Regions from separate parts of the Ensifer sp. GW823-FHT05D09 genome, predicted to be linked through region 2. Evidence: predicted binding sites of a transcription regulator. Region 2 holds the regulator's gene; the other holds the start of a gene.

Region 1 (14,875 bases), 470 kb from region 2:
CTGATGATCGGCTTTTCGCGCTTCGGCCAGATCGCAGCCCAGATCCTGCTGGCCGGCGGTCGTGACGTGACGATCATCGATCACTCCGCCGCCCGTGTTCGCCAGGCGGCGACCTTCGGCTTCCGGATCTACTTCGGTGACGGCCACCGGCTCGACGTGCTGCGCGCCGCCGGCATCGAGCGGGCAAAACTCATCGCCATCTGCACCCAGAAGAAGGAAACGACCGACCGGATCGTCGATCTGGTGCAGGCTGAATATCCGGACGCCCGTATCTTCGCCCGTTCCTATGACCGGCTGCACACCCTTGAACTGCGGGCAAAGGGCGTCGACTACGAACTGCGCGAGACCTTCGAGTCCGGCCTGCTGTTCGGCCGAAAGACGCTGGAGGCACTGGGCGTCGGCAACGACGAAGCGCTCGCCATCATGGACGATATCCGCAGGCGCGACGAAGCGCGTCTCGTTCTGCAGGAGGCCGAAGGCATTACCGCCGGCCGCGACATGCTGCATTCGCAGCCCGTGCGTCCCGAACCGCTGGTCAAGCCCAAGCGCGATGTCGATCATTCCTCGGAAACCGGCGAGAGCATCCTGCCGGGGCTGCCTGCCGATCTGCGGGAAAGTGCATAGGAGCATTTCCAGGAAAAGCGAGACGCGGTTCACGGTCCGGAACCGTGCGTGTCAGTACTGAAGCGGTGCAGCGGCCTCAGCCGGAGACGCTCACCACCTTCATTCGCTCTTCAAGCGTGCGCTTGAACTGGTCCTTGATGCCAGCGGTCGCCGCCAGGATCTCTTTTGCGCGCAGAAAATCCATCACCCGGTAGCGGCCGACATCGGGCCGCAGCAGGATATCCGGCGCGCCCTCCTTCAGCTTCATCGCAATGATCGACTGCATCATCAGCTGGCTCGCCCCGAACAGGCTGTCGATACGGCTCGGGATCGTCTTGCCGTCACCGTCCGGGCCGCCGACGACGTCGACGCCGACGACGATCTCGGCAAGGCCGCGCAGATGATCGAAGGGAATGGGGTTGTAGATACCGCCATCGATCATCACCCGTCCTTCGATCTTCACCGGCATGAAGACCGCAGGCAGCGCCGCCGATGCGGCCAGAGCCTTCTGCAGATCGCCCGTCTCGCAAACGTGCTCCGTCTGGCCGTAATAGTCGGTGACGACGACCTTGAGCGGCACGTCCAATTCCGAAAACGTCGCCGGGATGGCTTCAGGCAGGAACGCCTTCAAGACACGCTCGACGTTGAACTGTCCGAAACGGAAACCGTTGGTCATCGCTTCCGACCAAGTTGCCGGTCGCAACTGCCACAAGCGATTGACGATTTCGCGGCGGTGGCCAACCGTCGCCAGCGTGTGCTCGCGGATTTCTTTGCCGCTAACGCCCGCCGCCATGCCGGCACCCATGATGGCGCCGATCGACGAACCGGCGATAACAACAGGGCGGATGCCCAACTCGTCGAAAGCCTCGATAACATGGATATGGGCGAGCCCGCGGGCACCGCCGCCACCGAGCGCCAGCGCGACCGACGGCTCGCTCGCGCTGGCCGGCGAAACATTCACGGTGGATACGTCCTGCTTCATCGACGTGCGCCTCAGTTCAATCGGCAGTCTAACTGTGCAAGCGAATCAAAAGTGTGACGTCAGACGCCACGGAAGCGGTAGAAGTGCATGCGTGTGTCGCCGAATACCCTGACGTCCAGCCGCTCGAAAACGGCTGTTGGCGCCGGCTGAACGTCTGCACGTTCCTCCAGCACCACCAAAGCATCCGGAACCAGCCAGTTGCCGAGAGCCGCCGATTCCAGCGCCTTTTCTCCCAGCCCCTTTGCATAGGGCGGATCGGCAAAAACCAGGTGGAACGGCTCCATCGTGCCGACGGAACCGAGGCTGGTCGCATCCCTGCGGAAGACCTTGGCACGACCCTGAAGGCCGAACGCCTCGATATTGTTCTGCAGGAGGCCTCTTCCCTCGACGCCCTGCTCGACGAAGAGCGCCTGGCGGCACCCCCGCGACAGGGCTTCGAGCCCGACGGCGCCGGTGCCGGCAAAGAGGTCCAGCACACGGGTGCCATCGAGAGCCTCCGGATGGGAATGGCTCAGGATGTTGAACAGGCTCTCGCGCGTCCGATCGGTCGTCGGGCGGATATCATTCGACTTGGGCGTGGCCAGACTGCGGCCACGGAACTCTCCGCCGACAATGCGCACGACCGCTTAGTTTCCTCTGCCACGCGGCTTGCCACCAGCCGGACGTCCACCGCCACCAGGACGGCCGCCGCCAGCCGGCTTGCCGCCACCGGGCTTACCGCCACGCGGACCGCCGGAGCGTTCGCCAAAAGACTTGCCGCCGGACGGTTTGCCACCGAAGGACTTGCCGCGGGGCTTGTCGCCGAACGGCCGGTCACCGCCTTCGCGGCGCGGCGGACGATCGCCCTCGGCGCGCGGGGCTCTCGGCTTGTCGGAATAGCTGCGCGGGCCACCTTCGGCGCGGGCCGGCCGATCACCAAACGGGCGGTCGCCCCCCTCGCGGCGCGGCGGACGGTCGCCCTCGGCGCGCGGAGCCCTCGGCTTGTCGGAATAACTGCGCGGGCCGCCTTCGGCGCGAGCCGGCCGATCGCCACGCGGGCGGTCGCCACCTTCGCGACGCGCTGGGCGGTCGCCGTCGGCGCGTGGGAACCGCGGCTTGTCGGAGAAGTTGCGCGGGCCGCCTTCGGAACGGGCCGGCCGGTCTCCGCCTTCGCGGCGGGCAGGACGGTCACCGTGGTCGCGCGACCTGCGGTCGCCGGCGTCGCCCGACTTGCGTCGGCCGAAACCGCCATCGCGGCCTTCATCCTTGCCGCGACGTGCGGGTTCGCTGGCGCTGATCCACTCGCCCTCTTCGTCCCGGCGTTTGACCGGTGCGGAGGACGCAGGACGGTCAAAGTCCCTGGGCGCACCGCCCTTGCGGTCGGGGTCGAACTTGCCTGACGACTTCGTTGCAAAGCCGTCCTTGGTCCGGCCATAGCGCTTGGTGTTCGGGGCGCCTTCGGGGCGCTCGCGACGGGCCGGCTTTGCCGAAGCATCGCCTTCCGCCGATTTCGGCTTCTTCTCGGCCAGCGGACGCGCGCCGGGCGCCATCCAGACATTGGCCGTGCGGGCGCGCTGCGCCGGGGTACGCTTCGGCCGGTCTTCGAACTTGGGGTCGCTACGGTCGTCGCGCGGGCCACCCTTGCCACGGGGCGCATCCTTGCCGCGGCCACCGTCGCGGCGGTCGTCACGACGGGTGTCGAGCTTCGAAAGCGCGCGCTCACGCTTGTCTTCCGGCTTTTCCCAGCGATTGGCACGTTCGGGCTTGCGCGTGTCGGAGGCTTCGCTTTCCGACGCTTCGTTCGCAACGGTTGCGGACGGATCATTATAGAGCGGCGCGTCGAAGTTCGCCTTGGCGTCTTCGATCAGGCGAGGTCCGAGCTGGTCACGCAGCGTCCGACCACGGATTTCCTGCACGTGTCCTTCGGGCAATTCGCCGAGCTGGAACGGGCCGTAGGAGATGCGAATGAGGCGATTGACGTCGAGGCCGAGCGCGCCGAGCACGTTCTTGATTTCGCGGTTCTTGCCTTCGCGCAGGCCCATCGTGATCCAGACATTGGAACCCTGCACACGGTCGAGGGTCGCTTCGATGCCGCCGTAAAGCACGCCGTCGACGGCAATGCCGTCCTTCAGCTTGTCCAGTTCGTCCTGGTCGATTTCGCCATGGGCGCGCACGCGATAGCGGCGCAGCCAACCGGTCGAGGGAAGTTCGAGCACGCGGGCAAGTCCGCCGTCATTCGTCAGCAGCAACAGGCCTTCGGTATTGATGTCGAGGCGGCCGATCGACAGCACGCGCGGCAACTCGTCCGGCAAATTGTCAAAGACCGTCGGGCGGCCTTCCGGATCGGCATTGGTGGTCACCAGTCCGGCCGGCTTGTGGTAGAGCCACAGGCGTGTACGCTCGATGCCGCGGATCGGATTGCCGTCGACTTCGATATGGTCGGCAAGCGTCGCATTGACGACGGGTGTGTCGAGGACAACCCCGTTGAGACTGACCCGACCTTCCATGATCATGCGCTCGATATCGCGGCGGGACGCTACGCCGGCGCGCGCCAGGATCTTGGAGATGCGCTGCGGTTCGTCGGCGCTTGCGGCGGCGGTCTTCGGAGCAGCCTTGGGCGGACGCGAAGCTCCGGCCTGAGGCGCTGCCGCCTTCTTGCCAGCGAAGTGAGGTTTCTTGTCCCGGCCGGCGGGCTTGCCGCCAGGCCGTGTGGGCTTGTCTTTGGATGTCATTTGTGTTGCCTGCCTTTTGCGGCTGTCCTATCAGGTCAAAGCCCGTGGGTTAAGAGAAATTATTGTTTGAGCGATGGCTGATACGACACGCTTCATGGATGCGGCCCTCGAAGAGGCCAAAAAAGCGGGCCAGCGCGGCGAAGTGCCGATCGGCGCCGTCATCGTTTTCGATGGCGAGATCATCGCGCGCGCCGGAAATCGGACCCGGGAACTCAACGATGTAACCGCCCATGCCGAGGTCGTTGCCATCCGCGAAGCATCCATCGTGCTCGACGATGAGCGGCTGTCCGGCGCCGACCTCTATGTCACCCTGGAGCCATGTACGATGTGCGCGGCGGCAATCTCCTTTGCCCGCATCCGTCGCCTCTATTATGGCGCCGAAGACCCCAAGGGCGGTGCTGTCGACAGCGGCGTGCGCTTTTATGGCTCGCCGACATGCCATCACGTCCCCGACGTCTATTCCGGGCTGGCAGAGCGCGAAGCCGCGGACATTCTCAGGGATTTCTTTGCAGGGAAACGCTGAGGCGAGCGAACCTCTCAGCCGGCTGCAAAGGACTCCAGTGCCGGGCCTGCGAGCCGATAACGCGTCCACTCCGACATCGGCTCGGCGCCAACAGCCTCGTAAACGCGGATTGCCGGCTCGTTCCAATCGAGAACGCTCCACTCGAAGCGGCCACACCCTTCCTCGACGGCGATCTTGGCGAGATGCTTCAAAAGCATCTTGCCGGCGCCGGAGCCGCGGCAATCCGGTGTGACATACAGGTCTTCGAGATAGAGCCCCTTGCGGGCCTGCCAGGTGGAATAGTTGTAGAACCACATGGCGAAACCGGCCGGCTTACCGTCCTTCTCGCAGATCACTGCGCGGGTGAGCGCACCTGGACCAAAAAGCGAGGCCTGTATCAATTCGACCGTCGCTTCGACCGCGTCCGGTTCCTTCTCGTAGATGGCAAGTTCGGTGATGAAGCGCAGAATGGTTTCGGCGTCTTCCGGGCGGGCGTCGCGAATGCTGATCGTCATGGCTTAGAAGGGCCAGTACCACTTGCTGCCGGAATCCTTGACCTGGGCTTCCTTCTTGCGACGGCGTTCCTTGGTCTTCTCCGGCTCACCCAGATCGGTCTCCGCGCCTTCCGGCAGACGCCGGTAATCAAGCGGCGGGTCGCTCAGGAATCGGCGCTTGTCGGAATAGGCGCCCATCTCGATCTTGCGGGCCTCGCGATAAGCTTCCTGCTGCTCCTTGGCCGAAAGACGGCGACCATTGGCGCTGGCCTTGGCGAGCGGCGAAACATAGTTCGGGTTATTCTTGTTGGCGTCGGCTTCTTCGCGCAGGCGGTTGCGTGCTTCTTCTGGAGACTCGACCCACTCCGGGTTAGCTTCGCGGGTGGCAAGCGATTTCTGCGGCTCCACGAGGGCCGTCTGCTGGCCGGACGGCGGCAGCACCAAGCCAGGGCGGGGCTGATACTTGACCGGAGCACCGCTCTTGGGAGCAATGCTCACAGCGCTTCCGAGATCGTCCATCAGCTGCTCGCCGGCGGTCTTGTCGGTGCCGTAGGTCGGGCCGCCGATGCAGCCGGAAAGCACCAGGCCGCTCGCCATGATGGCGGCAACGCTAGCAAACAGTCGCAACTCTCGCGTCATTTCCATGAGATTCCTTCCAGCCGGCCACCGTCACCTGCGCGGCCACTCAGCGCCCATGGCGGAGAAATCCGCCAAATTTCGGGCAGGTTTTACCGGATGAATGCAGTAAGCGCAATTCATCCGGTAAATGATCCCTTAAGCCTTGAAGCCAAGTTCCCGAAGTGCGGCAGCATCACGGGCAGACACCTCAGGGTAGAGTGCGTCCGAACCGACATCGGTCGTGATCCGCCAGGAGCGGGCGCACTTGCGGCCGACGGCCGACTTCGGCAGGACGCTGACCTTGGCGACCTCAGGCAGACGGAAGGCGTCGGCAGGGCCCTCGCCCACTTCCACCGTGATTGACGAGGTGATGCAGATCTCGGCGAAATCTTCGCCTTCGAGCGCCTTCAACAGCTCCGGGTCGGCGATGTAGACGACGGGAGCCGCCTCAAGCGACGAACCGATGCGCTTTTCGCGACGTTCGATTTCCAGCGCACCCGTGACGACGGTGCGGACAGCGCGGATCTTTTCCCACTTCGCCTCGAGAGCGTCGTTCTTCCATTCCGCCGGGATCGCCGGGAACTGCTCGAGATGAACCGAAACCGCATCGGGCTTGCGCGACAGCCAGGCTTCTTCGCAGGTGAATGGCAGCATCGGCGCCAGCCACAGCACGAGGCTATCGAACAGCTTGCGGATGACGGCGAGCGCCGAGCGGCGGCGAAGGCTCGAGGGTGCGTCGCAATAGAGCGCGTCCTTGCGCACGTCGAAATAGAAGGCGGAAAGCTCGACGTTCGAGAAATCGATCAGCGAGCGGGCGATCCGCTTGAAGTCGAAAGCATCGTAGCCTTCGCGAACGACCCGATCGAGCTCGGCCAGGCGGTGCAGCATCAGCTTTTCCAGCTCGGGCAGTTCGGCGTAGGCGATCTCCTCGCCCTGGTCGTGCGCCAGCGTGCCCAGCATCCAGCGGATGGTGTTGCGCAGCTTGCGATAGGCGTCGATGTTGGTCTGAATGATCGTCTTGCCGAGACGCTGGTCTTCCCAGTAGTCCGTGGTCATCACCCAGAGACGCAGGATGTCGGCGCCGGCATCCTTCATCACCTCTTGCGGTGTGACCGTGTTGCCCTTCGACTTCGACATCTTCTCGCCCTTCTCGTCCATGGTGAAGCCATGGGTGACAACGGCGTTGTAGGGCGCACGACCACGCGTCGCGCAGGATTCGAGCAGCGACGAGTGGAACCAGCCGCGATGCTGGTCGGAGCCTTCGAGGTAGACGTCGGCCGGCCACTTCAGATCCGGACGATCTTCGAGCGTGAAGGTGTGGGTCGAGCCCGAGTCAAACCAGACGTCGAGAATGTCCATGACCTGGTGCCACTTTTCGTGGTCATGGTCGTTGCCGAGGAAGCGGTCCTTGGCACCATCAGCGAACCAGGCGTCCGCACCTTCCTGCTCGAAGGCTTCGAGGATGCGGGCGTTGACCGCTTCGTCGACGAGGATTTCGCCCTGGTCGTCGGCAAAGATCGCGATCGGCACGCCCCAGGCGCGCTGGCGCGACAGCACCCAGTCCGGACGTCCCTCGATCATCGCCCGCAGGCGGTTCTGGCCGGCACCCGGCACGAAGCGGGTGTCATCGATGGCAGACAGCGCGCGCGAACGCAGCGTCGTGCCGTCGCCGAAGCCCTTGTCCATGTAGACGAACCATTGCGGCGTGTTGCGGAAGATCACCGGCTTCTTGGAGCGCCAGGAATGCGGGTAGGAGTGCTTCAGGCGGCCACGCGCAAACAGAGCGTGACGGCCGATGAGCGCCTTGATGACGCGATCATTGGCGTCGCCCTTCTTGCCCTTGTCGTCGAGCACGCGACCGGCACCGCCTTCGGCGTCCGGGCCGAAGCCGTGGGCGTCGGCGGTGAAGTAGCCGGCGTCGTCGACGGTGAAGGGGATTGCCGAGGAGATGCCGCGTGCTTCGAGCGCGCGAGCGTTATCCATCCAGGCGTCAAAGTCCTCGCGGCCGTGGCTGGGTGCCGTGTGCACGAAGCCGGTGCCGGCATCGTCGGTGACATGGTCGCCGTCGAGCAGCGGCACCTTGAATGCGTAACCGCCACCCAGGCCATGCAGCGGATGCGCGCAGGTGACAGCCGCCAGTTCGACGCCTTCGATATCACGGACGAAATTGAAGGTGAGCTTGGCCTTGGCGGCAGACTCGTCGGCCAGGCGCTTGGCGAAGATCAACTTCTCGCCCGGCTGCGGACCGAAGTCGTTTTCGGCGGTCGCAACCTCATAGAGGCCGTAGGCGTAACGCGAGGAGAAGGCGATCGCGCGGTTGCCGGGGATGGTCCAGGGCGTGGTCGTCCAGATCACGACGAAGGTGCCGGCCAGATCTGCCGCACCTTCAGTGACCGGGAACTTCACCCAGATCATGTCGCTCTCGACGTCGGCATACTCGACTTCGGCTTCGGCGAGCGCCGTGCGTTCGACGACCGACCACATCACCGGCTTGGAGCCGCGATAGAGCTGGCCCATCTTGGCGATCTTCATCAGTTCGCCGGCGATGCGGGCTTCCGCGTGGAAGTTCATCGTGGTGTAGGGATTGTCGAAGTCGCCCTCGATACCGAGACGCTTGAACTCTTCCGCCTGGATCTGGATCCAGCCAGCGGCAAAGTCGCGGCATTCCCTGCGGAATTCGTTGACCGGGACCTCGTCCTTGTTCTGGCCCTTCTCGCGATACTTTTCCTCGATCTTCCATTCGATCGGAAGGCCGTGGCAGTCCCAGCCGGGCACGTAATTGGCATCGAAACCGCGCATCTGGAACGAACGGTTGATGACGTCCTTGAGGATCTTGTTCAGCGCGTGGCCGATATGGATGTTGCCGTTGGCATAGGGAGGGCCGTCGTGCAGCACGAATTTCTCGCGACCGGCGGCCGAGGCACGCAGCTTCTTGTAGAGGCCCATCTTCTGCCAGCGGGCAACCGTTTCCGGCTCCTTCTGCGGCAGGCCGGCGCGCATCGGAAACTCCGTCTGCGGCAGGTAGAGGGTGGAGGAATAGTCGATCTTCTCAGCGGTCTCTGTCATGGTCTTTGCAATCATCTTTTCCGCGCGGATCATCGCGCATGCGAAAGGGTGGTATCTGGCGCATGACCCGGAAATCGGGATCGATCTTCGGAAAGGATCATGCGCAGCTTCAAAGTGTTAGAGCGACTTGGCGCGCCCAGGAGACGCGCGGCGCTCTAGAGATGACTGGGGCGTTTGAAACGCCAAAATCCCGGACCTTCCGGCGGCCTAGAGCGCGCGGAAAGCCGGGCCAATAATTCGCTGATCGATGGTCAGTCGACGGTGCCGGGTCATGGTGGCCGGTTGTTTAAGGCGTTTTCGGCCTTTTGAAAAGGTCCGCCGCTTCGGCACGGCGGATTTCTTTCAAGCAAAGTTGATCCGACGATCGATGTCGCTCAAGGGCGCAACGCCGGAGAGCAACGCCCTGGCCTCTTCCTCGTCCTGCCGGATCTGCGCCACCAACGGATCGAGCCCGTCGAACTTCAGTTCGTCGCGCAGGTGACCAAAGAACGAAACCGAACAGATTTCGCCATAGAGGTCACCGGAGAAGTCGAAGACGAAGGTCTCGAGCAACGCTTCGCCGTCACTGTCGACGGTGGGGCGCCGGCCGAAGCTGGCAACGCCGTCATGAAGCGAGCCGTGGGCCCTACGGAAGCGCACGGCATAGATGCCAGCCCTAAGCTCGACCTCGGGTGGCAACCGCATGTTGGCCGTGGGATAGCCGAGGGTCCGTCCGAGCTTCTTGCCGTCGATCACCTCCGCCTCGACCGTGTAGCGATAGCCGAGCAGACCGGCCGCATGGGAAACGTCACCCTGCCCGAGCAGCGAGCGGATGAAGCTCGAGGAGATCACCGAGGCGTTCTCGTCGCGGAAGGCATCGACCAGCGTGACGCCAAAACCATTGTCGCCGCCCGCAGCCATCAGGAAGGCGGGACCGCCTTCACGGCCCTTGCCGAAATGGAAATCGAAGCCGGTAACCACATGCGAGGCATGCAGCCATTCCAGGAGGACCCGATGGATGAAATCGGACGCGGAGAGCTCGGAGAAGGTGCGGTCGAACGGATACTCGATGACGGCACCGAACCCCATGCCTTCAAGGATACGGGCTTTGAGCGGCGCGGGCGTCAGCCGGAAAACCGGCGTATCCGGCCGAAAGACGGTGCGCGGATGCGGCTCGAAGGTCAACACCAGCGCGGGCACGCCGCGGGCCTTCGCCTCTTCCAGCGCCCGTTCCAGCACCGATTGGTGGCCGCGATGCACGCCATCAAAATTGCCGATGGCGACAACGCCGCCGCGCAGACGCTCGGGCAGCGGGTCGCGGGTTTCGTTGCGATGAAAAACCGTCATCTCAATCTTCCCGTCAGGCGAGCCTGGGCATCCACCATTTCGGCGAGGCGCCTTCCTTTTTCAGGAAGGCTGCAAGCTTCGCCTCGTCGGTCCGGCTTTCGTTCATATATTCCTGCGCGTGAATGCCGGCACTGATGTAGAGCAGGTCGAAGCCAGCATCCTGGGCGCCCTTGACATCGGTCGGCATGCCGTCGCCGATGGCAATGACACGCGTCAGATCGAGCCCGCCGCGAACGGCCTTCGCCTCCGTCAGAGCCGCGCGATAGATGGCGATGTACGGCTTTCCGGCGATGCGGGCTTCGCCGCCCAGTTCTTCATAGAGCTTGGCAATGGCGCCGGCGCAGGGGATCAGCCGATGTCCGCGCTCGACCACCAGATCAGGATTGGCGCAGATGAAGGGGATCTTGCGCTTGGCAAGGCCGGTCAGCGTCGCACGGTAGTGTTCCGGCGTTTCGGTCTCGTCATCATAGAAGCCGGCGCAGACGACGGTCTTGGCATCTTCCGACGAGACGATCTCTGTACCGAGCCCTTCGAGCAGCGGCAGATCGCGTTCGGCGCCGATGAAGAAGATCTTCTTGTCGGCAGCGGCGATCAACGCGCGCGTCACATCGCCCGACGTGACGATGCGGTCATAGGCTTCATCGGGAACGCCAAGTCCGCGGATCTGCACCTTGACGCCTGGGCTGGGCCTCGGCGAGTTGGTGATGAGCACGACCGTCAGCCCGGCCGCACGCGCCTCCGCCAGGGCTTCGCATGCGGACGCAAACGCCTGAACGCCATTGTGGAGAACACCCCAGACGTCACAGAGCACGACGTCATAGCGCCCTGCGATTTCCCGAAAACTGTTGATCCTTGCGGCCATGCGGGCTTCCTGCAAACTCGGTTTCCGGCTTGCATGGCAAGGAAGGGCCGAGAATACAAGCCTCGCATCACGAAAAACGCTGCCATTCCCAAGGATTCGACACGCGATCGCCGCTCGCGCGGAGAAGGCCGCTCGCAGCCCGCCAGACATCGAATGCGAACTGCTTCACAACAACCAGAAATCGCTGATCCAAAGCATCGCGAAGGCCACCGGACCGAACCTCGGTGCCTGGCAAAGCCTCCTGGACCGGCCTGCCCAAATTCCGACTGCTTCATGCCGTATGCAAGCCAACCTTCCGGCTCGGCCGCCGTTCGTTGCCTTTCCTGCGCCGCCGATAACCATGTCGCCTGAAATTTTTTGAACGGCCAATCCTTGACTCGCCTCGGACCCAGCCTTATCTCGGCCTCGCTAGCACTCGACAAATGAGAGTGCTAACACCCATCCATCGGGTCGATGAGCGATCCGTAATGTCATTTGATCGAGGGATTAGACTAATGGCAAGCACCAATTTCCGCCCGCTGCACGACCGCGTTGTCGTCCGCCGCGTCGAGTCTGAGGAAAAGACAAAGGGCGGCATCATCATTCCGGACACCGCAAAGGAAAAGCCGCAGGAAGGCGAAATCGTCGCTGTTGGCTCGGGCGCCCGTGACGAAAGCGGCAAGGTTGTCGCGCTCGACGTCAAGGCTGGCGACCGCGTTCTGTTCGGCAAGTGGTCGGGCACCGAAGTCAAGATCAACGGCGAAGACCTTCTCATCATGAAGGAAGCCGACATCATGGGCATCATCGGCTGATCAGCCGTCGTCCACACCTTTCCATGACAACCAATGGGCAATGAGCCCGGGAGTTTTCTCAAATGGCTGCAAAAGAAATTAAATTCGGCCGCACCGCGCGCGAAAAGATGCTGCGTGGCGTGGACATCCTCGCTGACGCCGTAAAGGTCACGCTCGGCCCGAAGGGTCGTAACGTCATAATCGACAAGTCCTTCGGCGCTCCGCGCATCACCAAGGACGGTGTATCGGTCGCCAAGGAAATCGAACTCGAAGACAAGTTCGAAAACATGGGCGCCCAGATGGTCCGCGAAGTTGCTTCGAAGACCAACGACATCGCCGGCGACGGCACCACGACTGCAACGGTTCTCGCCCAGGCGATCGTTCGCGAAGGCGCCAAGGCAGTTGCTGCCGGCATGAACCCGATGGACCTGAAGCGCGGCATCGACCTCGCTGTCGGCGAAGTCGTCAAGGATCTCCAGGCCAAGGCCAAGAAGATCAACACTTCGGAAGAAGTTGCACAGGTCGGCACGATTTCGGCCAACGGTGAGCGTCAGATCGGTCTCGACATCGCAGAAGCGATGCAGAAGGTCGGCAACGAAGGCGTCATCACGGTTGAAGAAGCCAAGACCGCCGAAACCGAACTCGAAGTCGTCGAAGGCATGCAGTTCGACCGCGGCTACCTGAGCCCCTACTTCGTCACCAACCCGGAAAAGATGGTCGCTGACCTCGACGACGTCTTCGTTCTCCTCCACGAGAAGAAGCTCTCGAACCTCCAGGCCATGCTCCCGGTTCTCGAAGCTGTCGTTCAGACCGGCAAGCCGCTCCTGATCATCGCTGAAGACGTCGAAGGCGAAGCTCTTGCAACGCTCGTCGTCAACAAGCTGCGCGGCGGCCTGAAGATTGCTGCCGTCAAGGCTCCGGGCTTCGGCGATCGCCGCAAGGCCATGCTCGAAGACATCGCCATCCTGACCGGTGGTACCGTGATCTCGGAAGACCTCGGCATCAAGCTCGAAAGCGTCACGCTCGACATGCTTGGCCGTGCGAAGAAGGTTTCGATCTCCAAGGAAAACACCACGATCGTCGATGGTGCCGGCCAGAAGAGCGACATCGAAGGCCGCGTTGCCCAGATCAAGGCTCAGATCGAAGACACCACCTCCGACTACGACCGCGAGAAGCTGCAGGAACGTCTTGCCAAGCTCGCTGGCGGCGTTGCCGTGATCCGCGTTGGCGGCTCGACGGAAGTTGAAGTGAAGGAAAAGAAGGACCGCATCGACGACGCCCTCAACGCGACGCGCGCTGCTGTTCAGGAAGGCATCGTACCGGGCGGCGGCGTTGCCCTGCTGCGTTCCTCCGTCAAGATCACTGTCAAGGGTGTGAACGACGACCAGGAAGCCGGCATCAACATCGTTCGTCGCGCTCTGCAGGCTCCGGCTCGCCAGATCGCTGAGAACGCTGGTGACGAAGCATCGATCGTTGTCGGCAAGATCCTCGACAAGGACCAGGACAACTTCGGCTACAACGCCCAGACCGGCGAATACGGCGACATGATTGCCATGGGCATCATCGACCCGGTCAAGGTCGTTCGCACCGCCCTTCAGGACGCAGCTTCGGTTGCTGGCCTCCTCGTCACGACGGAAGCCATGATTGCCGAACTGCCGAAGAAGGACGCTCCGGCAATGCCGGGCGGCATGGGCGGCATGGGCGGCATGGACATGATGTGATAGGGCGCCAGCCCAATCGCAGCACTGTCCATAAAGCTTCGCCATGCACTAAGAGCGGTTCAGCGCGTCAAGCGTGCTGAACGGGCGGCATGGACATGATGTGATAGGGCGAAAGCTCTGTCGCGGACCTGTTCAAGCAGATCCACGATGATCCATCCGGATCGGAAAGGGCGACCCTCGGGTCGCCCTTTCTTGTTTTGCGGGCAATCCGCGGGCTGCATCGGATGCGCACGCCTAAGCTGTCCGCACGAAAAATTACCCGGCGGCTGTAGCGGCACTAAAAAAGCGTTGAAGTCGAAAAAAAACGAACTATAACAACGCCCCAAGTGGACAGAGATTCACGAGAGACTGGATGGCGGGCCTAAAGAGAGCGAAAAATAGCTCAAACTTTTCATATTAACTGTGTGTCCAAGCTCTCTTTGAGAATATCACGCAAAGCATATAAGTATTTAATCGCAAATTAAGCCGGCCTTTCCTGCGAAATCATTTCGCTTGGCGAGCTACGTCACAGTTTGGTGACCTTTCCGTACAGAAAGACGCAAACGACTTATCGTGCGTGTTCTTCTTCCTATGGGTTGATGGTTGGCGAGGGTTGTATAGTGGGGATGTGCCCGCCTGGTCGAACGAAACTATTCGCCAGGGGCCGTGCTGGGGTAGACCGTGTTTAAGATCACGAGAACAAATTCAGTTCCCCTCGGTGTCCCGGGACAGATGCATTCCGGACTTCCGCATCAGGAATTCCTGGAACAGTTCTGTGTGTCCGAGGGCTGGTCGGGCGATCTGTCGACGGGCCTGTTCCGGCTCGGCGAAAAGGCGTCCGCGATCCATGGTCTCAACGAGAGCGAGTGCGGGCTGCTCAACTTCGTTCGCTGCTACGACCCCGCCGACCGCAATCACGTGCTCGAGCTTTTCGAGCAGGCGGCAACCAGTTGCTCGTCGTTCTGCTTTTCCACGACGATCAGCCTCGAAACCGGCCACAAGCAGCCGGTGTTCTGTATCGGCGAATCCTCCGGCCTCGAGGAGCGCTACTCAGGCACGATCCACGGCATCTTCTTCTTTCCACGCTTCCTCGTCGAAGGCGCCGGCAAGGCTCTGCTGCGCCAGTAGGCGCGCCTCGTCATTTTCGCACGGTTTGGCAACCGCGGGAGCGGCATCCCCGAGGGTAAGGCGCAATGGCGCCTCCTCAGGCCGCCGCGACCTTGGACTTGCCGGAAACGAGG
Region 2 (14,875 bases):
GATCAGGCCGTCGCAGCCGCCGCTCTGAAGGCCGCTCAGCCCGAGCTGATGCGTGCTGCCACCAAGGGTGTGCTGCATTCCAACACCGCTTCGCGTAAGGTTTCGCGCCTTGCACAGCGCGTGAAGGCGCTTTCGGCCTAATCCGGCTAATAAAAATCTGTTAATTGAGAGCCCGGCCCTTGCGCCGGGCTTTCTCGATTCATACATCTGTCACAGCGATGGTTAACCTGCGCAGTGTTTCTCGTGTCAATGTGATGACAGAATTTCTATAGTCATTTCAGATGCTTACGAGAGGTCCTTGGCAAAAGGGTGTCTCTGACTGGGGGTCTTCTGGGCCCATGATGAGTCAAGAGAATTTTTATTTTTTTTCTTTTTCGCCAGCTAATCAAAGAGCTGAAAATCAAAACCCTTGATTCAACAGCGATTCTTCCCGGACTCGGATTGCGGCAAGCAAATGGCGGGATGAGAGTCAACGGGCAGCGCTTAAGGTTGCGTAAAAATCGCGATTGATCTTGCCCATCGATCCTGCCTAAATGCCCTCCACAGGGGACACGGACCATATCTGTAAAGGGAAGTGCGGAGGCCATTTCAACGAGATGGTTTCAGGCTTTCTGTTCCCTGTATCAGGGCGGCTCCACGTCGTTCAATCAGACATGTCGAGGACGAAAAACCGGATGGACCAACCATTCCGGACGAGGACCTTTCGACTTCTGGTTGCCGGTGGCGCCGCGCCTCAAAGTCAGGTGCAAGCGGTGCCTGACGCGAGGCAGAATCCGGCGCTCGACTGTCCGCTTCGTACGAGGGTGCGAGACAGTTGTTGACGAGGAGGAGGATCCGGCACGGTCCAGGGCGGACCGGGGGATTTGTTGACATTGAGGCGCGAGGGGACATCAGCCGGCCGATAAGGTCTGGCAGGTGCGCGTAGCGCGCAACCGGTCGGGAGATGAGGAGCCCGGTTGGATTGCGACTGTGACGTTCGGCGAAGCGGCATGACCTCCATGAGGAAGCTGTGGGTGCCGGACATAAGAGATGGGGCCGGCAGAGATGACGGCGTCTGAACATAATCGGAAGGCGGCAAAATGCAGATGAATTTGGCGACGGCGGCGGGCGCGTTTCAAAAGGACGGCGACGCGTTTCAGGCCGGAAGCAATCTATCTCAGGCGGCGGGGGATAAGCACGACATGAGGCATGACGCACTGTTCGAGCGGGTGAGTGCGCGTTTGAAAGCCCAGGTCGGTCCCGATGTCTTCGCCAGCTGGTTTGGGCGTCTGAAGCTCCATTCGACGTCCAAGAGCGTCGTGCGCCTTTCGGTTCCCACGACATTCCTGAAATCCTGGATCAACAACCGTTATCTCGATCTCATCACCCAGATCTTCCAGCAGGAAGACGGTGAAATCCTGAAGGTGGAGATCTTGGTGCGCACCGCCACCCGTGGCGCTCGCCCGGTTTCGCAGGAAGAAGCGCTGCCGCAGGCGACGGAAACGACCCCGGCAACACCGGCACGCCGTCCGACTTCGGCCCAGTCCGTCGCTTCGGTCGCGGCCGCGACGGTTGCCAGCGTGCAACGGCCGACCCAGGCGCCGCTTTTCGGCTCGCCGCTCGATCAGCGCTACACCTTTGACAGCTTCGTGGAAGGCTCTTCCAACCGCGTTGCGCTTGCAGCCGCCCGCACGATCGCGGAAGCCGGCGCCGGTGCCGTGCGCTTCAACCCGCTGTTCATTCATTCGAGCGTCGGCCTCGGCAAGACCCACCTTCTGCAGGCGATCGCCATCCAGGCACTGCAGAGCGCCCGCGCTCCGCGCGTCGTCTATCTGACAGCCGAATACTTCATGTGGCGCTTTGCCACCGCGATCCGCGACAACGACGCGCTGTCGCTGAAGGAATCGCTGCGCAACATTGATCTTCTTGTCATCGACGACATGCAGTTCCTGCAGGGTAAGTCGATCCAGCACGAATTCTGCCATCTTCTCAACATGCTGCTCGACTCCGCCAAGCAGGTCGTCGTTGCCGCCGACCGCGCCCCTTGGGAGCTGGAATCGCTCGATAGCCGCGTTCGTTCGCGCCTGCAGGGCGGTGTCGCCATCGAGATGGACGGCCCCGACTACGACATGCGCCTCGAAATGCTGAAGCGCCGTCTCGACTGCGCCCGCCAGGACGATACCTCGCTGGATATTCCCGGCGACATCCTGAGCCATGTTGCCCGTAACGTCACGGCCAGCGGTCGCGAGCTGGAAGGCGCCTTCAACCAGTTGCTTTTCCGCCGCTCGTTCGAGCCGCAGCTGTCGATCGAACGGGTCGATGAACTGCTCGGGCATCTCGTCAACGCCGGCGAGCCGCGCCGCGTCCGCATCGAAGACATCCAGCGCGTCGTTGCCAAGCACTACAATGTTTCGCGCCAGGAGCTGGTTTCGAACCGCCGCACCCGCGTCATCGTCAAGCCGCGCCAGATCGCCATGTATCTGTCGAAGACGCTGACACCGCGCTCCTTCCCGGAAATCGGTCGTCGCTTCGGTGGTCGCGATCACACCACCGTTCTGCATGCCGTGCGCAAGATCGAAGAGCTGATCTCCGGTGACACCAAGCTCAGCCACGAGATCGAGCTTCTGAAGCGCCTGATCAACGAATAGGCGTTAGACGCGCTTTCGAATTGAGACAAAAGCCCGGGAAACCGGGCTTTTGCAGTTTCAGGCGCCCCGCGCCTGCTCGACGATCCACGCGCGGAACGCGGCGACCGCCGGCCGATCGAGCGCCGATGGCGGGTAGACCAGGTGATAGGCGAGGTCTGTTGCAATCCCGATCGGAAAGGGTGCGACCAGCACGCCCTCGGCAAGCTCGCGCGAGACCAGCGACAGTCGCACGAGAGCGACGCCATCGCCGGCTCTCGCCGCTTCGATGGCGCCGTTGCTGTTGACGAACACCGGGCCACGCGTCGTCTCGACGCCTTCGGCGCCGACCGCCTCAAGCCACAGCTGCCAATCCAGCCTCTGGACATCATGCAGCAGCACATGGGCCGACAGGTCTGTTGGCGTGGCGAGCGGCCGCTTGCGGGCGAGCGCCGCATTGACCACCGGCACCAACTCGTCGTCGATCAGCCGCTCACTCGCCAGGCCCTCGTAGCGACCGAAGCCATGACGGATGGCGATATCGACGCCATCGGATACGAAGTCGGTCAGCCGGTTTGACGCGCTGATGCGTACATCGATGCCGTTGAGAAGTTGCTCGAAATCGCAGATGCGCGGCACCAGCCATTGGGCGGCAAATGTTGGCGTGCAGCTCACCGTCAGCACCGGCATACGATTTCGTGCCGTCAGTTCCTCGGTCGCCTCCCGCATCATCCGGAAAGCGCGGCGCAGTGTCGAAAAATACGTACTGCCATCCTCGGTCAGGGCCAGTTGTCGCGGTCGCCGCTCAAACAGCGTCACGCCCAGCGCCTGTTCCAGCTCGCGCACCTGAAGGCTGACGGCGCCGGGCGTGACGCTAAGCTCGCGCGCGGCCAGAGTGACGCTCAGATGCCGGGCGGCGGCTTCGAAGGCCCTGAGGGCCGCGAGGGGTGGAAGTGAGGTCATGATGATTTAGCCAAACTCAATCATATAGAGAGGAATGCTCGTTTGAATAAATCATAACATACTGACAATATTCATGTAAATTCCATGATCAATGACGGGATCATGGAGGCGCGAGTGAGAAAATAAATCATGGAAGGGATGCGAAGATGTCTGGACCGGCGAATGCAAAGGTGATGGGACCCGGTGAATGGGCCATGCTGATCGCCCTGTCCCTCTTGTGGGGCGGCTCGTTTTTCTTCGTCGGCGTCGCCGTCAAGGCGCTGCCGCCGTTTACCATAGTTGCGCTGCGGGTCGTCCTTGCGGCGGCGGCGCTCCTCATCTTCCTGCGCTTCACGGGTCGCAGGATGCCGGGCGACCCGCGCATCTGGCTTGCCTTCTTCGGCATGGGCCTGCTCAACAATCTGATCCCGTTTTCGCTGATCGTCTGGGGACAGACCCATATCGCCAGCGGCCTTGCTTCGATCCTCAACGCCACCACGCCGCTCTTCGGCGTCGTCGTCGCCCATCTGCTGACCGACGACGAAAAACTGACTGCCAACAAGCTCACCGGCGTGCTCGTCGGTTTTCTCGGTGTGGCCGTGATGATCGGCCCGGCAGCGCTCGGTGGCCTTGGCTCCAACGTGCTGGCACAATTCGCCGTGCTGGGCGCTGCGCTTTCCTATGCCTTTGCCGGCGTTTTTGCCCGCCGTTTCAAGCACATGGGTGTGGCCCCCATCGTCACCGCGACCGGGCAGGTCAGTGCGTCGAGCCTCATGCTGGTGCCGATCGCGCTGCTCGTCGATCGTCCCTGGGCGTTGACCGCGCCGGGCCTTGAGGTGTGGGGTGCAATCGTCGGCATCGCCCTGATCTCGACGGCGCTTGCCTATGTGCTGTTTTTCCGCATCCTCGAAACGGCTGGTGTGACCAACCTGATGCTGGTGACGTTCCTGATCCCGGTCAGCGCCATTCTGCTCGGTGCCCTGTTTCTGGGCGAGAGCCTTGAGCCCAAGCACTTTTTCGGCATGGCGTTAATCGCAGCCGGCCTTGCCGCCATCGATGGCCGTCTGTTGCGGCGTTTCCGCCGCAAGACACCGGTCGACCCTGATCTCGCCTGCGGTGAAAATATCTGAAATCGACTGCTTTTGCTGATGGTCGCGGCGGTGCGCAGGCACGCGCCGCGATCTTCGTGTCTGAACCCGCGGTTGCGGGTATTTTTTTTGTCGACGCTGTCGACTATCTCTTCTTCAGATCGTCCTTGTATCAGGAGCAGGAGAGTTCCAATGCTTTACGCCGTGTTTTGCTACAACCAGGAAGACGTGACCGCCAACTGGTCGAAGGAAGAGGACGACAAGGTCATGCGCGACCTTGCCGCCGTCCAGCGCAAGTATGGCGATGCCGGCAAGCTCGGGCCGGTGGCCCGCTTGCTGCCGACCACGGCAGCAACAACCCTGCGTCATAGCCCCAGCGAAACCGTCGTGATCGACGGTCCGTTCGCCGAAACGAAGGAGCAGCTGCTCGGCTTCTATGTGGTCGATTGCGCGTCGCTCGACGAAGCGCTCGACTTCGCCCGCGAACTGAGTGCTGCCAATCCTGCAACCGGCTCCTATGAAATTCGTCCCCTTGCCATCTACAAGCCAAGTGAGCTTCCCGCATGACAGACACGACCTGGATCGACCTCGCACTTGTTTCCGCTCGGCCGCAGGCAATGGGCGCGCTTCTGCGCTATTTTCGCAATCTCGATACGGCCGAGGAAGCATTTCAGGAGGCCTGTATCCGGGCATTGAAGGCGTGGCCGAAAAGCGGCCCGCCGCGCGATCCGGCCGCCTGGCTGATCTTCGTCGGACGCAATAGCGGCATCGACAAGGTCCGTCGTCAGTCGCGCGAGACCGCGCTGCCACCGGAGGAATTGCTGTCGGATCTCGAAGATCAGGAGAGCGATCTGGCCGACCGGCTGGACGGCTCGCACTATCGCGACGATATCCTCAAGCTCCTGTTTGTCTGCAGCAATCCGGTTCTGCCGGCAACGCAGCAGATCGCGCTGGCGCTGCGCATCGTCTCCGGCCTTACGGTCAAGCAGATTGCCCGCGCCTTCCTCGTTGGCGAGGCGGCGATGGAGCAGCGCATCACCCGGGCAAAGGCCCGCGTCGCTGCCGCCGGCATCGAATTCGAAACGCCTGATGCGGCCGATCGCTCGGAGCGGCTGGCGGCCGTCGCAACGATGATCTACCTAGTCTTCAACGAGGGCTATTCGGCGATGAACGGGCCGGACAGCGTCTCGGCCGATCTTTGCGAGGAAGCGATCCGGCTCGCGCGGCTGCTGTTGCGGCTGTTCCCCTCCGAGCCTGAAATGATGGGGCTGACGGCGCTGCTCCTCCTGCAGCATTCACGCTCGCGTGCGCGCTTCGATGCTGATGGCGGCATCATCCTGCTCGACGATCAGGATCGCAGCCTCTGGAAGAAGCCGCTGATCACCGAGGCGCTGGCGATGATCGACAAGGCTGTGCGCCATCGCCAGCCCGGTCCCTACCAGATTCAGGCGGCGATCGCCGCCCTGCACGCGCGGGCGACGCGCCCTGAGGAAACCGACTGGGAAGAGATCGACCTGCTCTACCAGGCGCTGGAACGGTTGCAGCCGTCACCGGTGATCACGCTCAACCGCGCGGTTGCGGTGTCGAAGCGGGATGGGCCGGAGGCAGCCCTCGCATTGATCGAGCCACTTGGCGAAAAACTCGCAAGCTATTTCTACTTCCATGGGTTGAAGGGGGCGCTGCTGAAACAGGCAGGCCGGGTCCGCGAGGCGCGCGTCGCCTTCGACCGTGCGATCGCCCTTGCCACCAACGCCGCAGAAGCCTCCCACATCCGCATGCAACTCGATCATCTGTGCAAGGATGAGTGCGACAAAGACCTCGCAAAAGAAAAAAGATAAAAATCCTGTCGGCAGTTGTCGGAACCGTCGCTGCAACTTCGTCCTTGGAATGAACCCGCTGACGGAGTTGCTAAAATGACCATTGTCACTGAAATCAAAGCCGCCGACGACCGCGAACTGGTCATCACCCGCCTGATCGATGCGCCGCGTGAACTCGTCTACCGCTGCTGGACCGATGCCGAACTCATGAAGAAGTGGTTCGCACCGTCACCCTGGACGACGCCGGAGGCAAAACTCGACGTGCGCGCCGGCGGCGCCAACCGCATCGTCATGCGCTCGCCCGAGGGCGAGGACTATCCCAACCTCGGGGTCTATCTCGAAGTGGTGCCGAACGAAAAACTGGTCTTCACCGACGCCTTCACCGGCGCGTGGGCACCCTCCGACAAACCGTTCATGGTGGTGACCATCACCTTCGAGGATGTCGGCGCCCAGACCCGCTACACGGCGCGTGTCCGCCATTGGTCCGTCGAGGATCGCGATGCGCACGAAAAGATGGGCTTTCACCAGGGCTGGGGCCAATGCGCCACCCAGCTCGAAAGGGCAGCCAGGCAACTTTGAAATCCGCCGCGTGAAGCTGCGGCCCTCACGCCATCAGCATAGGGAAAGGAGACCCACCATGTCCGTGATCGACAACAAGAGTGCTGCCGTCGCCGAAATCCGTGCGGTGATCGACGATTGGGCGGATGCCCTGCGCGTGAAAGATGCCAAACGCGTTATCGCGCATGGCACGCCCGACTGCGTGCTCTTTTCGCTGGCGCCGCCGCTGAAGACCATCGATGCCGGCGAGGCCGGGCTTCAGCAGTGGTTTGCCTCCTGGCGTGGGCCGTTGGGCTATCGTTTCGAGGATCTCGATATCTCGGCCGGCAGCGACGTCGCTTTCGTCTCGATGCTGACCGAGCTCTCTGGCGAGAAGATCGATGCGGGCAAGATATCGGTCTGGTTTCGCCAGACCCTCGGTTTGAAGCGCCTGGCTGCCGGCTGGAAGATCGCCCATCAGCACGAGTCCGTGCCGTTCTACATGGATGGCAGCCTCAAGGCGGCCGTCGATCTCAACCCGGCCTCGTCAGTCGACTGGCAAGCGCCGGCATCGCCGCCGATGCCGGGCCCGATCGCCTATCTCTGCGTCGAGGATGCGGCCGCGACCGCCGATTTCTACACACGCGCCTTTGCCGCGACCGATGGCGGACGCATGCTCGCCGAAGACGGCAAGCGGCTCGTGCACTGCCACCTGACGATCAACAACGGTGCCTTGATGCTCAACGACCCGTTCCCGGAACATGGCATGCCCTATGCCGAGCCGCAGGGTGTCGTGCTGCATCTGGTGGTCGAGGACGCGCAATTCTGGTGGGACCGGGCAGTGGCCGCCGGCGCCGAGGTAACGATGCCGCTTGCCGTCGCCTTCTGGGGCGATCTCTACGGCCAGCTGCGCGATCCCTTCGGCATCCGCTGGGGTATCGTCGGGCCGGTGAAGAAGACAGACTGAAAACGATTTGTGATAACGGGAAATGAGGAGTCCTCCCCGAATGAACACTGCGCTTGTGATGCCGGCTCGGGCCGGAAAAATGGTAATTCTCGGCCGCGTGCTGAGCGGTCTGGTGATTGCATTCCTTGCATTCGACGGTGCGATCAAGCTCGTGCCGCTGGATGTAGTGACCGAGACTTTGTCGGTCCTCGGTTATCCCGCTGACGTTGGTCTTGCCCGGCTGCTCGGCGTGCTCACGCTCCTGTGCGCTCTGCTCTATGCGACCCCGAGGACATCGGTGCTTGGCGCCATCCTGCTCACTGGTTATCTCGGTGGCGCCATGGCGACACATCTGCGTGCCGACAGCCCTCTCTTCACCCACCTGCTGTTCGGCTTCTATCTCGGCGTCATCGCCTGGGCCGGTCTGTGGCTGAGAGATCGTCGGGTGCGCGCGCTGATCCCGTTCAAGACCGAGACGCAGGCTTAAGGGGGAATCGACGATGAGCAAAACGGTCAACGACTACATCGCCGGCCTTTCCGGTACGTCCGCGGACGTGGCCAAGGCGCTGCACGGCGCCATCCTCGCCGCCGGCGGCACGAAGGAAAGCGTGAAATGGGGGCATCCGATCTATGAGGCCGGTGGCCCGGTCTGCCTGATCAAGGCGGCCAAGGACTACGTAACGCTAGGCTTCTGGCGCGGTGCCGACATGCTTGACCTCGATCCGCGTCTGGCCAAGGGCGGCGGCAAGGGCGACATGGCCTTTATCAAGGTGAAGGCGCTGGGCGAGGTCGACCAGGCTCAGGTGGCGCGGCTCGTGGCCAAGGGCATCGCGCTTAATGCCGAGAAGGGCGATCCGTTCAAATCCTGAGGGACGAAACAAACTTGCGAAAGGCGCTCTGAAACAGAGCGCCTTTCTCTTGGTGGATGCAATACATCTTCGCGGGACCGCCAATTTCCCAACGCTCGCGAGGCATCATGATCCTCTACTACCAGACCCATTCCCCCTTCGCCCGCAAGGCGCTCGTCTTCGCCCACGAGGTCGGCATTGCCGAGCAATTGCAGGTGATCCATCACGAGACGAGCCCGACGCTGCGCAACGAGCAGGTCCATGCGGAAAACCCGCTCGGCAAGGTGCCGGTTCTCCTACGCCCCAATGAGGAGGCGATCTTCGATTCCGACATCATCTGCGCCTATTTCGATACGCTGCATGATGGCCACAGGCTGATCCCCGAAGTCGGCGAGCCACGCTGGCGCGCCTTGAGACTGCAGGCCGTCGCGCAAGGCCTGGCGCAGGCAGGCATCGGGTTGCGCTGGGAAACGGATCGGCGCCCGGAAGGTCTGCGCTACCCGGCCTTGGCCGACGGCTACACCGAAAAGGTCGAACAGACCTATGACTGGCTGGAGCAGACGCTCGATGTCGACGCGCCTCTCGATATCGGCCACATCGCGCTCGCGACCACCTTGTCCTGGATGGCCTTCCGCCACCTGCCATCGTTCCGTGACCGCAAAAGGCTGGCCGATTGGTTCGATGGCTTCGAAGAAAGACCATCGATGCGGGCGACGCCGCTTTCCGGCGAGACGCACGATTAATTGTAACCCGTTGGACCGTTGCAGGCCGGGCGCCCGCGCGCCTGCAAGACTTCAGCAGGCAAGGTCGGCGACGACGGCGTCGAGGATCAGCATGCCGGAGGGGGTGCATCTCAGCCGCGAATTGCCGAGCCGCTCGATGAAGCCATGATCGATGAGGAACTGTTCGCGGTCCGGATCGGGATCGCGGCCGGACAGTGACTGCCAGCGGGCGAGATCGACGCCTTCCTTGAGCCGCAGCCCCATCAGCAGCAATTCGTCCGACTGTGCCTCAAGATCGAGGACTTCGCGCTCGACCATGCCGTGGCCATAGGTTTCGACCAGCCGCAGCCATTCCTCCGGCTTGCGTTCCGTGGCCGTTGCCACCTTCGCGCCGCCGACGCTGAGGCGGCCATGGGCACCGGGGCCGATGCCGGCATAATCGCCATAGCGCCAGTAGGTCAGGTTGTGCCGGCTTTCGGCACCGGGACGAGCGTGGTTGGAGACCTCGTAAGCCGGCATGCCGATCGACGCGGTGATATCCTGCGTCGCCTCGTACAGAACCGCCGATTGCTCGCCGTCCGGAACGATCAGCTTGCCGGCCTTGTGCAGGCCGTAGAAGGGTGTGCCCTCTTCGATCGTCAGCTGATAGAGCGACAGATGGTCGACCGCGTAGGAGACGGCCTCCTTGAGCTCGCGCTCCCATTCCTCGACGGTCTGGTTGGGGCGGGCATAGATCAGGTCGAAGGACATGCGCGGGAAGATCTCGCGCGCCAGCCGGATCGCCTTCAGCGCGTCCTCGACATTGTGCAGCCGCCCGAGAAACTTGAGGTCCCGGTCGTTCAGGGCCTGGACGCCGAGCGAAACGCGGTTGACGCCGGCGGCGCGGTAGCCGTGGAAGCGCGTCGCCTCGACGCTCGAAGGGTTGGCCTCCATGGTGATCTCGATACCATCGGGCACATGCCATTCGCGCGCGATGCCCGAAAGGATCGCATCGACCGTGGCAGGATCCATCAGCGACGGCGTGCCACCGCCCATAAAGATGCTGGTGACGGTGCGCGGACCTGAAAGCTCGCGCGCCTCCGCCATCTCCTTGAGGAAGGCGGCGACGAAGCGCGGCTGGTCGATCGGCTGGTGGCGCACATGGCTGTTGAAGTCGCAATAGGGGCATTTGGCCGCGCAGAACGGCCAGTGCACATAGATCCCGAAGCCGGGATCCATGCCGTCACCGATCGCCGATAGCGTGGCCGTGTGCATTGTCGCGTCTCTCATGCGGTCGATCTCGATGACGTTGGGTCGATCGACCTGGGATCATCGACAAGTTTGGTTCTCATAAACTGGAGCCGGGGCGGCAGCGGAAACCCGCATACACGTTTCCGCGTCACGCTCCAAGGCAGGTTTCTGCGAAGATCTTGAACGCGCGGGCACGGTGCGACAAGGCCTGCGCGTCACCCGGCTTCCACCCGTGTTTCTCGTCAGCGCTCATCTCGCCGAATGTGGTGTCGTAACCCTTCGGCTGGAAGACCGGGTCGTAGCCAAAGCCCTGGTCGCCGCGCGGCGGCCACACGACGTGGCCCTCGACCTCGCCGCGGAACAGTTCGACATGGCCGTCCGGCCAGGCAAGGCAGAGCACCGAGACGAAACGGGCGGTGCGTTTGTCGTGCGCGCTGGCACCCTTGTCCTGGAGAGCGTCCTCGACCTTCTGCATCGCCATGGCGAAATCGCGGCTACCGTCTTCGCGCTCGGCCCAGTTGGCGGTGTAGACGCCGGGCGCACCGTCAAGCGCGTCGATCGCCAGGCCAGAATCGTCCGAAAGCGCCGGCAGGCCCGAGGCCTTGGCCGAGGCAAGCGCCTTGATCGTCGCGTTTTCTTCGAAAGTGGTACCGGTTTCATCGGGTTCGACGAAGTTGAGGTCGGCGGCAGACTTGGCCTCGAAGCCGAGCGGGCCGATCAGGTCTCGGATTTCGCGGATCTTGCCGGCGTTGTGGCTGGCGACGATGAGCGTCTTGTCATCCAGTGTGCGCATGATGTGTCTTCTCTTAAAAGATGCGGGCGCAGGGGCCACGTTTCATTCGATGGACCAGAGGCCCGGTTCCGCGCATTCGAGGCTGTTGCCGGCCGGATCGCGAAAATAGAAGGACCGCGCACCGTTCGGCCAGGCAACATCGGCCTCGATCGCGACGCCCGCCGTTTCCAGCCTGGACTTCCATGCGTCGAGCGCCTCTCGTGCGACGCGGAAGCACATATGGCCCTGGCCGGTGGTCCCGTGCGGCGGCACCTGCAGGGCGGCATCCGGCGAGGGCGGCTTGATCGTCTCCGTCGGATTGAAAACCAGCAGAACGCCCGGGCCGCAACGGAAGAACACATGCCGATTGCCGGCGCGCGTGATCTTTTGCAGCCCGAGCACACCGCCGTAGAAGGCCTCGGCGCCATCGAGGTCCGGCGCGTAGAGCGCTGTCTCGAGAATGCCTTCCAGCGCCGGGGCCATCGTTTCCGTCCCTTTTGTCAGCCTGATATCGCCTGCTTCTGCAGCGCGACCAGTTCGGCAATGCCGGTCTTTGCAAGTCCGAGCAGGCCTGCGAATTCCTCTTCCGAGAAGGGCTTGCCCTCGGCCGTTCCCTGGATTTCGACGATGCCGCCGGTTCCGGTCATCACGAAATTCGCGTCGGTCTCGGCAGCGGAGTCTTCGAGATAGTCGAGGTCGATGATCGACTGGTTGGCGAAGATACCACAGGAAATGGCGGCGACGTGGTCCTTCAGGACCTTCTCCACCTTCACCATGTTGCGGGCTTCCATCCATTTCAGGCAGTCGTGCAGAGCCACCCAGGCGCCGGTGATCGAGGCCGTGCGCGTGCCGCCATCAGCCTGGATGACGTCGCAGTCGATCGAGATCTGGCGTTCGCCGAGCGCCGGCAGATCGACGACGGCGCGTAGCGACCGGCCAATCAGGCGCTGGATCTCCTGGGTGCGACCGCTCTGTTTGCCGCTCGAGGCTTCACGGCGCATGCGCTCGCCGGTGGCGCGCGGCAGCATGCCGTACTCGGCCGTCACCCAGCCCTTGCCGCCATTGCGCAGCCAGGCCGGAACCTTTTCCTCAAGGCTGGCAGTGCACAAGACGTGCGTGTCGCCGAACCGCACCAGACAGGAGCCTTCCGCGTGCTTGGAGAAATTGCGCTCGAACGAAACCTTGCGCATTTGGTCGATTTTTCTGCCGGATGGCCGCATCATCAAACTCCTATCGTATCTGGTGAGCCTTCTAGAGCATGGCAGAGGTAAAGGGAACCGGTGGATACTAGGCGACCGGGGCGATTTTTCCCTTTTGCTATCGGCCGCGGGGATCACTATATTTCCGGCGGCAGGATTGGCCTGCGAACATGGAGCGACATGGTACTGCGCAATCCCGGAGTGACCGATATCGCGGCGGCGCTGGACGAGCGTTCCGGTGAAATCTTCCGTCGCATCGTCGAAACCTATTTGAACAACGGCGAACCGCTCGGCTCCCGCAACCTTTCGCGGTTGCTGCCGATGTCGCTGTCGCCGGCTTCCGTGCGCAATGTGATGAGCGATCTCGAAGATCTCGGGCTCATCTATTCGCCGCATGTCAGCGCCGGTCGCCTGCCGACGCAGACGGGCCTGCGCTTCTTCGTCGATGCCTTCATGCAAGTCGGCAATCTCTCGGCCGAGGATCGTGCCTCGATCGACCGCCACGTGCGGCGCAGCGACCATACCCAGCCGGTCGATACGCTGCTGGCAGAGGCGAGCCAGATGTTGTCCGGCATGTCACGCGGCGCCGGCCTCGTCATCACCGCCAAGAACGATCCCGTTCTCAAACATGTCGAGTTCATCCGGTTGGCGCCGACCAAGGCGCTCGCCGTGCTCGTCGGCGAGCACGACCAGGTCGAAAACCGCATCATCGAGCTTCCTGCCGGCGTGACGAGCTCACAGCTGACGGAGGCCGCGAATTTCCTCAACGCCCATCTCGCCGGCCAGACGATCGGCGAGGTGCGCTCGCAGCTTGAAACGGTCAAGCAGACCGTGCGCAGCGAATTGGATGCGCTGTCGCAGGATCTGGTCGAGCGCGGGCTGGCGATCTGGTCAGGCAGCGAGGGCGATGAAAAGCCGGCACGGCTGATCGTGCGCGGCCGGGCGAACCTGCTCGAGGGTCTGGAGGGAACCGAGGATATCGACCGCCTGCGCATGCTGTTCGACGACCTGGAAAAGAAGGACAGCCTGATCGAATTGCTCGATCTCGCCGAAAGCGGGCCGGGAGTGAGGATCTTCATCGGTTCGGAGAACAAGTTGTTTTCATTGTCCGGTTCTTCGCTGATCGTTGCGCCCTATCGCGACAGTGAGGATCGGATCGTCGGCGCCGTCGGCGTCATCGGTCCGACGCGGCTCAACTATTCGCGCATCGTGCCGATGGTCGACTATACCGCGCAGCTGATGTCGCGGCTTTCGCGCTGAACGAGCGCTTTTGGCCGCAGACAGCATTGAACCCTTGATTTTTCGGCCCTAAACCTCGATATCGGCATCAAATCCAGTCACTGGGCATTTTCTCGCCATGCGGCCATCGTTGCGCGCGGGTGTGAAAATGCGAAAGACACGACAGACGATACACCGGAGAACGTCATGACCGACGAAACAAACAAGCACGGACACGAAGCTGCCGCCAACGCCGAGGCAGACAACGCTACGCCCGAGGTTGTGGAAGCAGCGCCGGTTGCCGAACCCGATCCGCTGGAACTTGCCAGGGCCGAGAACAACGACCTGCGCGACAAGTATCTGCGGCTCGCCGCCGAGATGGACAACCTGCGTCGCCGCACAGAGCGCGACGTCAAGGATGCCAAGTCCTATTCGGTCGCAGGCTTTGCCCGCGACATGCTGGCCGTCTCCGACAATCTGCGCCGGGCGCTCGATGCCATCCCGGCGGAAGCCAAGGAAGCCGGCGAAACCGGCCTCAACGCTCTGATCGAAGGCGTCGAGATGACCGAGCGCGCCATGCTGTCGGCGCTCGAGCGCCACGGCGTGAAGAAGCTGGAGCCGGAAGGCCAGAAGTTCGATCCGAACTTCCACCAGGCCATGTTCGAAATCCCGAACGCCGATGTGCCGAACAACACGGTGCTGCAGGTCGTCCAGGCCGGCTACACCATCGGCGACCGCGTCCTGCGTCCGGCCATGGTCGGCGTGTCCAAGGGTGGCCCGAAGGCCGCCGCGACAGAGGGCGACAGCCCGGCGGCCTGAGCTGCAGTCTGATATGTTTCAACGCCGCGCGTCCCTTAGGACGCGCGGCGTTTTCGTTTTTGGCAGTCCCGGCGGTGCAGGCCGGTATCAGCCAAACAGCTGCTGCAGGTGGTCGTTGAGGAAGCGCCCCTCCG

Evidence for each region. Region 2 encodes HrcA, which represses chaperone genes, less so after heat shock. Its sites were predicted from a motif close to GTTAGCACTCNCNNNNNGNGAGTGCTAAC; they were not measured.
Region 1: the regulator HrcA is predicted to act here: its motif matches at 11,572-11,600, upstream of groES (co-chaperone GroES).

The regions. Positions count from the first base shown of each region.
Region 1 covers NZ_JBXAIA010000001.1:775,546-790,420, reverse strand. Annotated here, with positions in the region: gene AC1Q80_RS03900 (monovalent cation:proton antiporter-2 (CPA2) family protein) at 1-624, shown strand, start outside; gene AC1Q80_RS03895 (patatin-like phospholipase family protein) at 701-1,585, opposite strand; gene rsmD (16S rRNA (guanine(966)-N(2))-methyltransferase RsmD) at 1,645-2,205, opposite strand; gene AC1Q80_RS03885 (pseudouridine synthase) at 2,212-4,296, opposite strand; gene AC1Q80_RS03880 (nucleoside deaminase) at 4,370-4,819, shown strand; gene AC1Q80_RS03875 (GNAT family N-acetyltransferase) at 4,834-5,313, opposite strand; gene AC1Q80_RS03870 (hypothetical protein) at 5,317-5,937, opposite strand; gene ileS (isoleucine--tRNA ligase) at 6,067-8,976, opposite strand; gene AC1Q80_RS03860 (bifunctional riboflavin kinase/FAD synthetase) at 9,319-10,302, opposite strand; gene AC1Q80_RS03855 (TIGR01459 family HAD-type hydrolase) at 10,316-11,164, opposite strand; gene groES (co-chaperone GroES) at 11,659-11,955, shown strand; gene groL (chaperonin GroEL) at 12,018-13,655, shown strand; gene AC1Q80_RS03840 (hypothetical protein) at 14,316-14,762, shown strand; gene AC1Q80_RS03835 (bifunctional diguanylate cyclase/phosphodiesterase) at 14,839-14,875, opposite strand, start outside.
Region 2 covers NZ_JBXAIA010000001.1:309,202-324,076, forward strand. Annotated here, with positions in the region: gene rpsT (30S ribosomal protein S20) at 1-141, shown strand, start outside; gene dnaA (chromosomal replication initiator protein DnaA) at 1,080-2,627, shown strand; gene gcvA (transcriptional regulator GcvA) at 2,685-3,569, opposite strand; gene AC1Q80_RS01580 (DMT family transporter) at 3,713-4,675, shown strand; gene AC1Q80_RS01585 (YciI family protein) at 4,826-5,200, shown strand; gene AC1Q80_RS01590 (RNA polymerase sigma factor) at 5,197-6,471, shown strand; gene AC1Q80_RS01595 (SRPBCC family protein) at 6,547-7,029, shown strand; gene AC1Q80_RS01600 (nuclear transport factor 2 family protein) at 7,088-7,954, shown strand; gene AC1Q80_RS01605 (DoxX family protein) at 7,995-8,420, shown strand; gene AC1Q80_RS01610 (DUF1801 domain-containing protein) at 8,434-8,802, shown strand; gene AC1Q80_RS01615 (glutathione S-transferase family protein) at 8,910-9,524, shown strand; gene hemW (radical SAM family heme chaperone HemW) at 9,576-10,757, opposite strand; gene rdgB (RdgB/HAM1 family non-canonical purine NTP pyrophosphatase) at 10,882-11,526, opposite strand; gene AC1Q80_RS01630 (VOC family protein) at 11,569-11,988, opposite strand; gene rph (ribonuclease PH) at 12,006-12,725, opposite strand; gene hrcA (heat-inducible transcriptional repressor HrcA) at 12,885-13,964, shown strand; gene grpE (nucleotide exchange factor GrpE) at 14,130-14,741, shown strand; gene AC1Q80_RS01650 (D-arabinono-1,4-lactone oxidase) at 14,829-14,875, opposite strand, start outside.